One region of the Protofrankia sp. CiT1 genome, then DNA from elsewhere that is predicted to be linked to it. Evidence: riboswitches for the same ligand, from Rfam matches in the RefSeq annotation. Region 1 holds a riboswitch; the other holds the start of a gene.
What was found. Region 1 has a riboswitch for cyclic di-AMP ahead of MJ785_RS22250 (transglycosylase family protein). Riboswitches for the same ligand answer to the same signal wherever they lie in the genome.
Positions count from the first base shown of each region.

Region 2: another riboswitch for cyclic di-AMP. It lies ahead of MJ785_RS07635 (C40 family peptidase); the one in region 1 lies ahead of MJ785_RS22250 (transglycosylase family protein).

Region 1 is NZ_CAKJTP010000053.1:3,347-8,980, reverse strand. Features, by position in the region: gene fbaA (class II fructose-bisphosphate aldolase) at 1-1,016, shown strand, start outside; cyclic di-AMP (ydaO/yuaA leader) riboswitch at 1,538-1,712, shown strand; partial or broken gene MJ785_RS22250 (transglycosylase family protein) at 1,718-2,128, shown strand; gene MJ785_RS11040 (peptidoglycan-binding protein) at 2,450-2,650, shown strand; cyclic di-AMP (ydaO/yuaA leader) riboswitch at 3,014-3,180, shown strand; gene MJ785_RS11035 (transglycosylase family protein) at 3,186-3,917, shown strand; gene MJ785_RS11030 (DUF3151 domain-containing protein) at 4,211-4,645, shown strand; gene MJ785_RS11025 (adenosylmethionine--8-amino-7-oxononanoate transaminase) at 4,831-5,634, opposite strand, start outside.
Region 2 is NZ_CAKJTP010000029.1:33,363-38,996, forward strand. Features, by position in the region: gene corA (magnesium/cobalt transporter CorA) at 1-869, shown strand, start outside; gene MJ785_RS07630 (hypothetical protein) at 1,591-1,962, shown strand; cyclic di-AMP (ydaO/yuaA leader) riboswitch at 2,411-2,582, shown strand; gene MJ785_RS07635 (C40 family peptidase) at 2,768-3,751, shown strand; gene MJ785_RS07640 (plasmid partitioning protein) at 4,280-4,939, opposite strand; gene MJ785_RS07645 (MarR family winged helix-turn-helix transcriptional regulator) at 5,213-5,634, shown strand, end outside.

The sequences.
Region 1 (5,634 bases):
TCTACGCGCAGATGCTTGACCGGGCCAAGACCGAGGCGTTCGCCTACCCGGCGATCAACGTTACTTCGTCCGAGACCCTGAACGCCGCGCTGAAGGGCTTCGCCGATGCCGGCAGTGACGGCATCGTACAGGTTTCCACCGGTGGCGCCGATTTCCTCTCCGGCACCAGGGTGAAGAACATGGTCCTCGGCGCCCAGGCGCTCGCCGAGTTCGCCCATCATGTCGCAAAGGCCTACCCGATCAATATCGCCCTGCACACCGATCACTGCCCGGCGGACAAACTCGACACTTATCTGCGTCCGCTGCTCGCGATCTCCAAGGAACGGGTTCTCAGCGAAGGAAGGCCCCCCCTCTTCCAGTCACACATGTGGGACGGCTCGGCGGTCGAACTCGAGGAAAATCTCAAGATTGCCGACGCTCTCCTGATCGAATGCCACCAGGCTGAGATCGTCCTGGAAGTGGAGATCGGCGTCGTCGGCGGTGAGGAGGATGGGGTCGTCGGCGCGATCGACGAGAAGCTCTACACCACACCAGCGGATATGTGGCGAACCGCCGAGGTTCTCGGCACCGGCGAACGGGGCCGCTACATGCTCGCCGCAACCTTCGGAAACGTACACGGTGTGTACAAGCCGGGCAACGTGAAACTCCGTCCAAGCATCCTTCGGGACGGACAGCAGTATGTCGCGCGACAGCTCGGGCTGCCAGCCGATACCAAGCCGTTCGACCTGGTGTTTCACGGCGGTAGCGGCTCCGACCCGGCCGAAATCCGCGAAGCGCTGGACTACGGCGTTGTGAAGATGAATGTGGACACCGACACTCAGTACGCGTTCACTCGGCCGATCGTCGACCATATTTTCAAGAATTATGACGGAGTGCTGAAAGTTGACGGCGAGGTCGGTGTGAAGAAACAGTACGACCCCCGCAGCTACGGCAAGGCGGCCGAGACCGGCATGGCCGCCCGCGTCGTGCGGGCCTGCGAGGACCTGCGCTCCGCCGGGCGTTCGCTCACCGGCTGAGCCGGCCGGCTCACCGGCCGAAGGAGGCGCGAGCATCGCTTTTCGCGCCTCCTTCGGCCACCACCGGATCCTCGTACCCAACCACACCGGTCCATGCCGCCCTGTCCTTCCCCGTCGTAGAACCTGTTTTGAATCACAGCTGTCGACGCTGTCGACCGCCCGGACAGAAGATTCAAAACAGGTTCCCCCAGAATGCATCGGACGATGTCGTGTGAACGCCCGCTATGAGTGCTGGGAACCCGAATTCGATGCGGCGCCGCGGGCTACGCAAACAACCTGTCCGGGTGCACGCGGTATTACTCGGGCCAGCTGCGGCACGGTGGCCACTCCGCCGCTGCCCGTGGTTTCCGCCGCTGGAAAGTGATGAGCGCGCGCCGGCGTGCGTTAGCAGCCGATCTCGAGATACGGCAAGAGCACCCAGCCCGATGTGCGCATAGTCACGAAGCGCATTCACGGCTTGTTCAGCCACCAGCGATGCTGGTTATGGTCTGCGCCGTGCCCGTCGATACGGCGGGGACACGTCGGGCGGCACGCCGAATCCTGCCCGCGCCCGACGAAAACCAAACTTGCGGCAGGAACGGGGGACCCACTTCCGGGCGTCGATACCAGGCGTCCTCGGGGTGAAGCCGTGAAAACGGCCGGGCAGTCCCAGCCCGAACCCGACAGCTCACCTCGCAGGCGTGGGGAAGGGCATTACCAATATGTCCCGTACAAGTTCTCGCGGCCGACATCGCGGAATTCGCCGGGCCCGGGTCCGTACCCGAGCCATGGTGCTGACCCCGGCCCTGCTCGCGGCGATCAGTGGTGGCATCGCGATGTCACAGCCGGCCAGCGCCGCCACCACGTGGGAGGGGCTTCGCCAGTGCGAGTCCGGCGGTGACTACACGGCCAACACCGGCAACGGCTATTACGGCGCATACCAGTTCTCGCTGAGCACCTGGCAGAGCCTGGGCTACACCGGACTGCCCAGCAGCGCCTCCCCGAGCACCCAGGACGAGGCCGCGCTCAAGCTCGCCACCCAATCCGGCTTCGGCCAGTGGCCCGTCTGTGGCCGGGGCATGAGCGCCGGCCAGCTCGGGGCTGGCGCCAGCTCGTCGGGCAGCGGCTCGTCGGGCAGCGGCTCGTCGGGCACCGGCTCGTCAGGCAGCGGCTCGTCAGGCACCGGCTCGTCAGGCAGCGGCTCGTCAGGCACCAGCTCGTCAGGCAGCGGCTCGTCATCAAACAGCACCGGCACCGGCTTGTCGGGCACCAGCTCGTCAGGCGCCAGCTCGTCGAGTCCAAGCAGCGCCAGCGCCAGCCCAGACAGCACCGGTTCGTCGGACAGCAGCTCGTGGCAGGCACGCTCATACGGCAGAAGCGGTTCCTCGCGTTGGGCATGGCGCGCGGCGAACGCGGCCACCCCGTCGACCGCTGTCGCTGCCGCTGCCACGCCTTTGACCACCGATCTGGTCGACCAGGTGCGACCGGACGTGCGGTCGTGGCAGCAGCAGATGAATGGTCTTGGTTACAACATCCAGATTGATGGTCAGTACGGACCGGAGTCGGCTGGTGCGGCGAGCCATCTCCAGGCTGACAAGGGCCTGACGGTGGACGGAATCTGCGGACCGCAAACCTGGACGGCCACCTTCAGCTGAGCCTGAACCGAACAGCTACCGCCTGACGGCTACGAAACTGATATAGACCCCGCGCACGACGAGTCGGGCCGGCCACACCAAGGTGACAACAAACACAACAGATAAACACTATAACGACCGGCCCGATTACTCGTCGTTACAAAAACCCAACACAAGCAACCCTCCAGCGGAGCTTTCCCAATCACCAGGTACAGTTCTCAGTTTGGCCCACATAGTTCATTCGGGGGATGTAGGCCAGATCCATGTAGTTCATCCGACACCCCGATTTGCTTCGAAAGAGCCAGGCTCGCTAGAGTCCTCCCCACTCGCCAGATCGGCGAGGCCGCGCGAACGGACGCCGAATCCCGTCCCCGTCCGCCGCGGCAGGACCTACCGCGAAGCCGCTAGGACGGGATCGGGGGAACCACATCCGGATACCGGAGACGCCGGTGTCCTTGGGGTGAAGCCGGCGACGCGCATGGGCGTCACCGGCCGGGCATGTTCCCAGCCCGAACCCGACAGCTCACCTCGTAGGCGACGGGAAGGACCGACCCACATGCCGTCTGTTGGCAGGCACCGCGCCCCGCAACAGTCGTCCACCGCCGTCAAGGTCCTGCGCACCACCGGTGCTGTCACAGCACTCGTGGGCAGTGGTCTCGCCGTCGCGGCCAGCCCAGCGAGCGCCGCGACCGCCGACGACTTCGCCAAACTCCGCCAGTGCGAGTCCGGTAACAACTATCACATCAATACCGGTAACGGTTTCTACGGCGCCTACCAGTTCGACGCCGGGACCTGGCATGGCCTTGGTTATTCCGGTCTTCCCAGCGACGCGCCACCGGCACTGCAGGACGATGCCGCCCACAAGCTCTACAACGCTCGCGGCTGGTCCCCCTGGCCGTCCTGCTCAGTCAAGATGGGCCTGACCAACAACGGCCCAGCACCGCAGACAGCGGCAGCCGTGCCCAGCACCGAGGTGGTCCAGCAGGCGGTTGCCCCAGCGCAGCCTCCGATGACCTTGGAACGCGCGAAGGCTCAACTGGCATCGTCAAACTTCGCCGGCACAACCCTTTCCACCGCGCTGGCCGGTGAAGTTCGCGCTGACGCTTACGTCTGGCAGAGCACGATGCGTGAGAAGAAGTTCATTCTGCAGGTGGACGGCCGCTTCGGCGGGGAATCCCAGGGTCTCGCGTCGCTGTACAGCTATCTGACCCGGGTCGACGACGGACAGACCGGTGTGGTCGGTAAGAACCTCTGGGACATCACCGTCACCAGCCCGTCGGCGCTGTGAGCGCGGGCACGCGTAAAAAGCTCCGGCAGTAGGGTGTCCGGTCAGACAGCGGCGTCCGGATGGATGGATCGCGAGGGCTGCGGAGGAGTGCGACGGAGGTGTTGGGCGGCGCGAGCCGGACAGTCCTGTTGCCGGGCGCTCTGAACCACGGTTTCCCGGCTGTCCGAAGACGATGTCGGCTTCGGCCCCCGATCCCGCGGCGGACCTGATGGCCCACCCCCCTCCCACCAGGTCCGCCGCGTGAAAGCTCCCCACGCGATGCGGCATGAGCGCGATCCGGCAGGATGGGCCTCATGACGACATCCCCCGAACGGCCGGATCTCCTTGGCGGTCCGCCTCCGACAAGGCTCGCTCTCGATCCGGCCGCCGCCAGGGCCCTCAGCGCCGGCGATGCCCCGGAGGCTGTCGCGGGCCGCTTCCCGGACTCAAGCCTTGCCTGGGCGATGTTGGCCGAGCGCTCCCTGGACGCGGGCGCGGCTGTCACGGGCTACGCCTACGCGCGGACCGGCTACCACCGCGGTCTGGACCAGCTGCGCCGTGCCGGTTGGCGCGGGCATGGGCCGATCCCGTGGTCCCATGAGCCCAACCAGGGCTTCCTGCGCGCGCTCGCGGCGCTGAGCCGTGCCGCCGCCGCCATCGGTGAAACCGAGGAGGCCGCCCGCTGCCGGGAGTTCCTCGCCGACAGCGATTCCGAGGCATCCGGCGCGCTGGGCTTCACAAGCGACTGAGCCGCTTGTGGATACCGGTCGCCTTGTACCCGGTTATAGCGGACTGTCCGGCTCGCGGCGTCCGGGTGGGGCATCCCGTCGTTGTCGTCGGTCGCCACCCAACACCAGGGTGACTCCCTCCGCCGCCTCGCGATGCACGCACCCCAGCCCCGCTCCTTGATCCACGCCCCTATTGCCGGGCGCTCTTAACCGACCTGTGCGGCGGCGTGCAGCGCGCACGTGATCGCGTTGATGTCGGCATCGGTCGAGATGAACGGCGGCATGGTGTAAAGGAGATCCCGGAACGGCCGCAGCCAGACGCCGTTGCGCGACGCGGCCCTGGTCGCGGCCGGCACGTCCACCGGATGATCAAGTTGGACAACCCCGATCGCGCCCAGGACCCGCACATCGGCGACTCCGGGAAACGCGGCCACGGACGACAGCCCGCTCGCCAGCCGGGCCTCGATACGGGCGACCGAAGCCGCCCACCCCCCCTCCGTGAGCAGGTCCAGTGACGCGTTGGCTACCGCACAGGCGAGCGGGTTCCCCATGAAGGTCGGGCCGTGAGCCAGCACCGGCATCTCGCCCCGCGAAATCCCCCGGGCGACCTCCTCGGAGCACAAGGTGGCGGCCAGCGAGAGATAGCCGCCGGTCAGAGCCTTCCCCACACACATGATGTCGGGGCTGACACCGGCGTGTTCAACCGCGAACAGCCTCCCAGTACGCCCGAAGCCGGTGGCGATCTCATCAAGGATCAGCAACACGTTGTGGTCGCACGCCAGCTCCCGCAGTGCCCGGACGTAGCCGGGGCTGTGGAAGGTCATCCCACCGGCACCCTGGACCACGGGTTCCACGATGATCGCCGCGATCTGGTCAGCGTTGCGGGCCAGCAGGTCCGCGAAGTCCGCCAGATACCTCGGGTCGGTCGGGACATCGAAGCCGACGGGTGGCTGGTCCGCGAAGACCTGGGCCGGCAGCACCCGCCTCCAGAGCTGATGCATGCCGCCGAC
Region 2 (5,634 bases), on a different contig from region 1:
CGAGCACGACGGAACTGTCCAATATCGCCGATGTCTACGGGCTGCATCCGCTCGCGGTCGAGGACGCCGTCACCGCCCATCAACGGCCGAAACTGGAGCGATACGGGGAGACCCTTTTCGTCGTCCTCAAGACCGCCTGTTACGTGGAACACGAGGAGCTGACCTCGACATCGGAGATCGTCAACACCGGCGAGGTCATGGTGTTTCTCGGCCAGGATTTCGTAGTCACGGTCCGGCATGGGGAACATGGCGGGCTCCAAGCCCTGCGCAGCCGGCTGGAAGCGCACCCGGAAATGCTCCGCCACGGACCGTCGGCTGTCCTCCACGCTATCTGCGACCAGATTGTCGACGATTACCTGGCGGTTACCGAGAAGATTGAAATCGACATCGACGACGCCGAGGGATCGGTCTTTCACCGATCGATTCCGCCCGATGCCAGTAAAGTTTACCAGCTCAAACGTGAGGTGCTTGAGCTCAAGCACGCTGTCACGCCACTCGCCGCTCCGCTGCGAGCGCTCACCGAACCGGACGTCGGCGGGATTGCCCCGCGCATTCAGGAATACTTCCGTGACGTGGCCGACCACCTCGAACAGGTCACCGAACGAATAGCTCGATTCGACGAGCTGCTGTCGTCAATTATTCAGGCGACCTTGACACAGGTGGCCATCGCGCAAAACGAGGACATGCGCCGCATCAGTGCCTGGGTCGCCATCGCCGCGGTTCCGACAGCGGTTGCCGCCATTTACGGGATGAATTTCGAGCACATGCCCGAACTGCGGCAGCCGTGGGGATATCCCGCTGCTCTCTGCTTGATGGCGGCAATCTGCTTCACCCTGCACCGAGCCTTCAAACGGAATGGCTGGCTGTAGCCTCGTACCGTGGTACGCTCAAATATCAACTGATAGCATGATGGACGCTCGTGAATATTGCTGCTGGCTTTCGCGGCCGGTCCGGTCAGCTCGCCGGTGGAGCCGATACACCGACGAGCTGACCGGTATAGCAGAAGGCCGCGATCATCATTTTTTGCGTGGCTGACGCCCAAAAACCGACCGAACTCATGTTTCGTGGCGTCCCGTGTGTAAAAATTGAGCAGGGTGTTGAAGGCGCCACAATACCAGGCAAATTATCCACCGAGCTGGCCGCGCCGCGAAGCTCCCGCCAGACGCGGGTGGCCTCCGTTCGAGCCAGCACAACTGGCACAACCAGTGCCACAGGCCGGGCCATGGGAATTACCACGGCGCGGCCCCGCCGACCCGGCTGGGATACCGCCCGTCAGGACTATACCGTACCCAGCAGGACCGCACCGCGGCTTCGTTCGATAGCTATTTCATACTAGGAACAACGACATATCACCCGACAGCGGGATTCACGGAGACCACGCTGTCGGCTACCGTAATCGCCTGTGTCAGGCCTTCGTGCGGGAGTTCACAGTCAACTGCCGTCCCAGCCGCGGGCTAGCGGCAGCGTACGGTTACAATCCGTTCTCAGTCGCAACGCGGGCGTGGGTGGCAATGACGACGCCCCCCGCCGTATCCACACCATCACCTGTGACGTCGACCGCGACATCCGCGACATCCGCGACGCGATCCGATGACCCAGCCGACATACCCGGTCCGTAACGATCTTATCGCCGAGCTGGCGACAAGACTGGAGCAGCTCGATCAGATCCTTGGGCGGCTGGAGGATGCCGAGCGGCAGGCCGCCGACGCCAGCGAGCGCCTGATGCGCACCCGGCGGTGGCAGGAGGAGACGGTCCGCGCGATCCAGGACGAGCGAGCGCAGATGCGCACCCATCAGCGGGCGCTGGACGATCTCGCGGACCGCGCACAGGCGGCCGTCGAGGCCCTGTCCGGCCAGTACCGCTCCCTGCCCCCGGAGATTCACGAACTCGCGGTCGAACTGCACGTCCTGCAGACCGCGGGCCTGCTCTCCCGCCGCGACACCCGCGCCCGGCGCCGCTGACGCCGACCCGTCCCAGGCCGCGGACATCCTCTCGCACAGCGGATTTCGGAGCGGGAAATCCCATAACGGCTGACACAGTGCGTAATCTAGCGAGCCTATTCATTAAGACAATTTTCGCTACTACATGTCAGCGATATATAGCTGTCGGCACTCAAGCACCCCCCCGTCGCCGGACCGTCACCGCTATGGCGTAATGTCATCTTCCGCATCCTGTGGGTCATGGCATGGCAAGCCTCCGTCTGGGCGACCTGTCGCAGTGGCCAGCAGATCAAGATAGAGCGGCGAGTGATCGGCAAGGAGGATGGGAGGAACCGCTATGGTCACTTCTGCGAGTACTCGCCGTAGTTGTGAGGGACTAGTATTTGCTGGCACCATCCTTTTGAACTAGTCTCGCGCCGACGTCACGACAACACCGGGCCGAACGCCGAATCCTGCCCACGGCCCCGGTGTCCCCTCCGAGTCGTCACCAGGGCAGGAGCGGGGGACCCATCCTCCACCGGTTTGGCACCGAGCCACGGTGCCGACCTAGGGGTGAAGTGAGTCGTGTGCTGGTCGCACGGCCCACCGGGCAGCCCAGCCCGAACCCGACAGCTCACCTCGCAGGCGAACGGGAAGGATCACAGTCTTGTCTGCGCCCGATGTGCAGCTTGATCCGGCAATATGGCCATGTTCGTCGCCGACGGCGTCGCTGTCCTCGCTGCGACCTCAGGCCGAGACACCTGGGCGTCCAGCCCGCGGCAGGCACCGCGCGCCCGCTCCGCCGTCGGCCCCCGGCCGCGTCCGGGCACGTGCCGCGGTCGCGGCGATGACAACCGGCACGGTTGCGGTGTCAGGCGTCGCGCTGGCCGGCTGCGCCCCGACCGACTCAGGGATGGACGAGACTTCGGTCAGTTCCCGGATCACCCTTGGCTCTCAGTTCGGAAGCCAGGCGTCACTCGCCGGTCTGCGCACGTCCGTTATCAACCCGGCCACCTCGGTTGGCCCCGGGTCCATCACCAGCCATGTGATCGATCAGGCTGACCTGCACCCCAAGTCAGGTGTCGCGCTCAGGGTCACTAATCCGGACGTGTCAGTACAGGCCGACCAGCCCATTGACATGGGCTTCTCCCTCGAGGACGGGACGACCCACGCGCCGCTGTCAAACCAGCTCATCAAAATTCAGGTAAAGCTGCCTGACGGCTGGGCAACATTCAAGCACCTGTATACTAACGAGCAGGGCTTTGCGAGCTACACTGCCAAGGTTCTCACCACCACACAGATCACTGCTATCTTCGACGGAACGGATGCCCTGCAGTCGGCTCGCTCCTCGAACGTTGGTACTATGACGGTGGTGCCCAGTCCGGTCCCCGCGCCTCCGGCGCAGGCCGCCGGCTCGGCCGCTGCTGCCGCGTTTCGGGTATCCACCTCCGATACAGCGGATGCTACGATGCCAGTCGGATCGCTCGGTGAAAGAGCTGTCTATCTGGCCGCGCAGCAAGCCGGCAAGCCTTACGTGTATGGTGCGGAGGGCCCCTACTCCTTCGACTGTTCCGGCCTGGTTCAGTATGTTTTCAAACAGCTCGGCCGCAGTCTCCCCCGCACCGCGGAAGAACAGTACGAAGCCACGGCCCATGTGTCGCAGTACAATAAGCAGGTCGGCGACCTCATCTTCTTTGGTACGCCGGGAAACATCTACCACATCGGCATCTATGCCGGCGGTGGCAAGATGTGGGCGGCACCAAAGTCCGGTGAAGTCGTTTCGCTCAGAGATATCTACACCACGTCATACTCAGTCGGCCGGGTCAGTTAGCGGCCAGCGGCCTCGCTCGTTGACTCCTTCATCTCACTGATATGACTGACGCAGTCAGCCTCTGAAAAACATATAGCGGGTTCACGCGTGTCCTCCCCCTCCGGTCACGCGTGAACCTCACCGCCAGATCGGTGTTGTCGATATAAACACCGGTCTGGCGGTCCCAAACCACAACTGGATGTCTCCAAAGACTTCCGCTGGTCGGATCGAGCCAACCCCCCCGGCTCGCAATGCCCGGCGGAACACGGGCTTCCCCGGCCTTTCGCACTGAACCCCCCCCACAGTGCGCTTGGCCGGCGGAGGTCCTGGGCTCCCGCTGGTCGGCCGTGCCACCCCCCCGGCCAAGCCGACCGGCGGGAGCCCTCTCAACGACAGCCGACGAGGCGGGTCGAGGATTGATCCACAAATTGCCGGGATCTCCAGCTCGCTTCAGACCGAAGGCCACGCGAAAACACCATCATCGCGTGGCCTTCGGTGGCCGCTTAGAGTGACCGGCAATAGGGCGTTCGATCAGGGAGCGGCGACCGCTTAGCCCTTGATGTCCTTTGAGAATTTCCACAGCTCGCTGGTCGTGGCTTCGTTCCATTTCCGCCCTGGCGCAAGAGCCACTGACTTGACATGGACCCGTGAAGGACACGCGGGGAGCGGCCCGACCGTGTTCACCGTCCCGACCGCCGTGAACAGTGGCTGCTGGGCGGGGTCGAGCGGGCCGCAGGCCACCGTGAGCGCGAGACGGCCGCCCTCTCCCGCACCCCAGATGTAGATCCGGGACATATCGATGTTCGATCGCTCCTTGGCGACGTAACGGACCACGTCCCACAGATACCGCGCGTCCTGACCGTTGGTCTGCCAGGTACTGGCCACCGCCTCCGGATACACCAGAGCGAACTTCTGTTGATCAGCAAGCGCGGACACCTTACTGTCCTTCTCGATCGTCGCCGCGTCACTCTCGTCGTCATGCAGGACGAGGAGCAGCGGCACCGGCTTCTCGGGCTTGGCCTCGGCGTGGACCGCAAGCTCCCGGCCCGCGGACTCGTAGCCCGCCGGAATCTCGGCGCGCTCGGTCTTCACCTCGGGTGAGTGATGCCCGTAGGCGAGGGCAACGACGACCACGCCAGCGGCCACCAGCACCCGTCGACGGTTCTTGCTCCACAGCTCTTTCCCGGCTTTGAGCGGATTCGACGCCACCAGACAACCGAACCACACCGAGAGCCGTTGATTCGGCAGATTCGACACGTGGCGTGGACGAGTCGGGCACCACAGCCGTGGTCTGGCACACACCCGTGCGGGTTGACGCCAACGGCAACCAGCCGGGCGGACGCGGCCAGGCGCCAGCGGCCGCTCCACGGATCCGTCGCGGCGGCCCCAGGACACCCGCTTCGTGCCGATGGTGTATCCACAAGAATCTGTAGAGATCCGAGACGCCGCGGACGGATGACATGGCGTAGGGATGAGGCCGAGGTGGACAATGAACAAGCACTCGATCATCGGGCGCTGGAGAAGATCGAGCATGAGCTGGCCGTGCTCGGCCGCCGGGCCGAACGGTTCCGCATGGCCATCGCGGACGGCTCCGGCCCGCCTCTCGACCGTTCCGCCTATCTGCTTCTCAGCTATCTGTACGACCACGGCTCGGTACGGTTGACCACCCTCGGCGCGGTGTTCGCCCTCGACATCTCGACGGTGAGCCGCCAGGTCGCCGCACTGGCCACCGAGGGGCTGGTGGAACGCGCCACCGATCCCACCGATCGCCGGGCCAGCCTGGTGACCCTGAGCGCACGCGGACGCGATCGCTACGTCGTCACCCGGGCAGCGCGGGTAACGAGCATCAGCGGCTTGGTGAGCGGCTGGGAAAAGGACGAACGCGACAGTTTCGGAACGCTTCT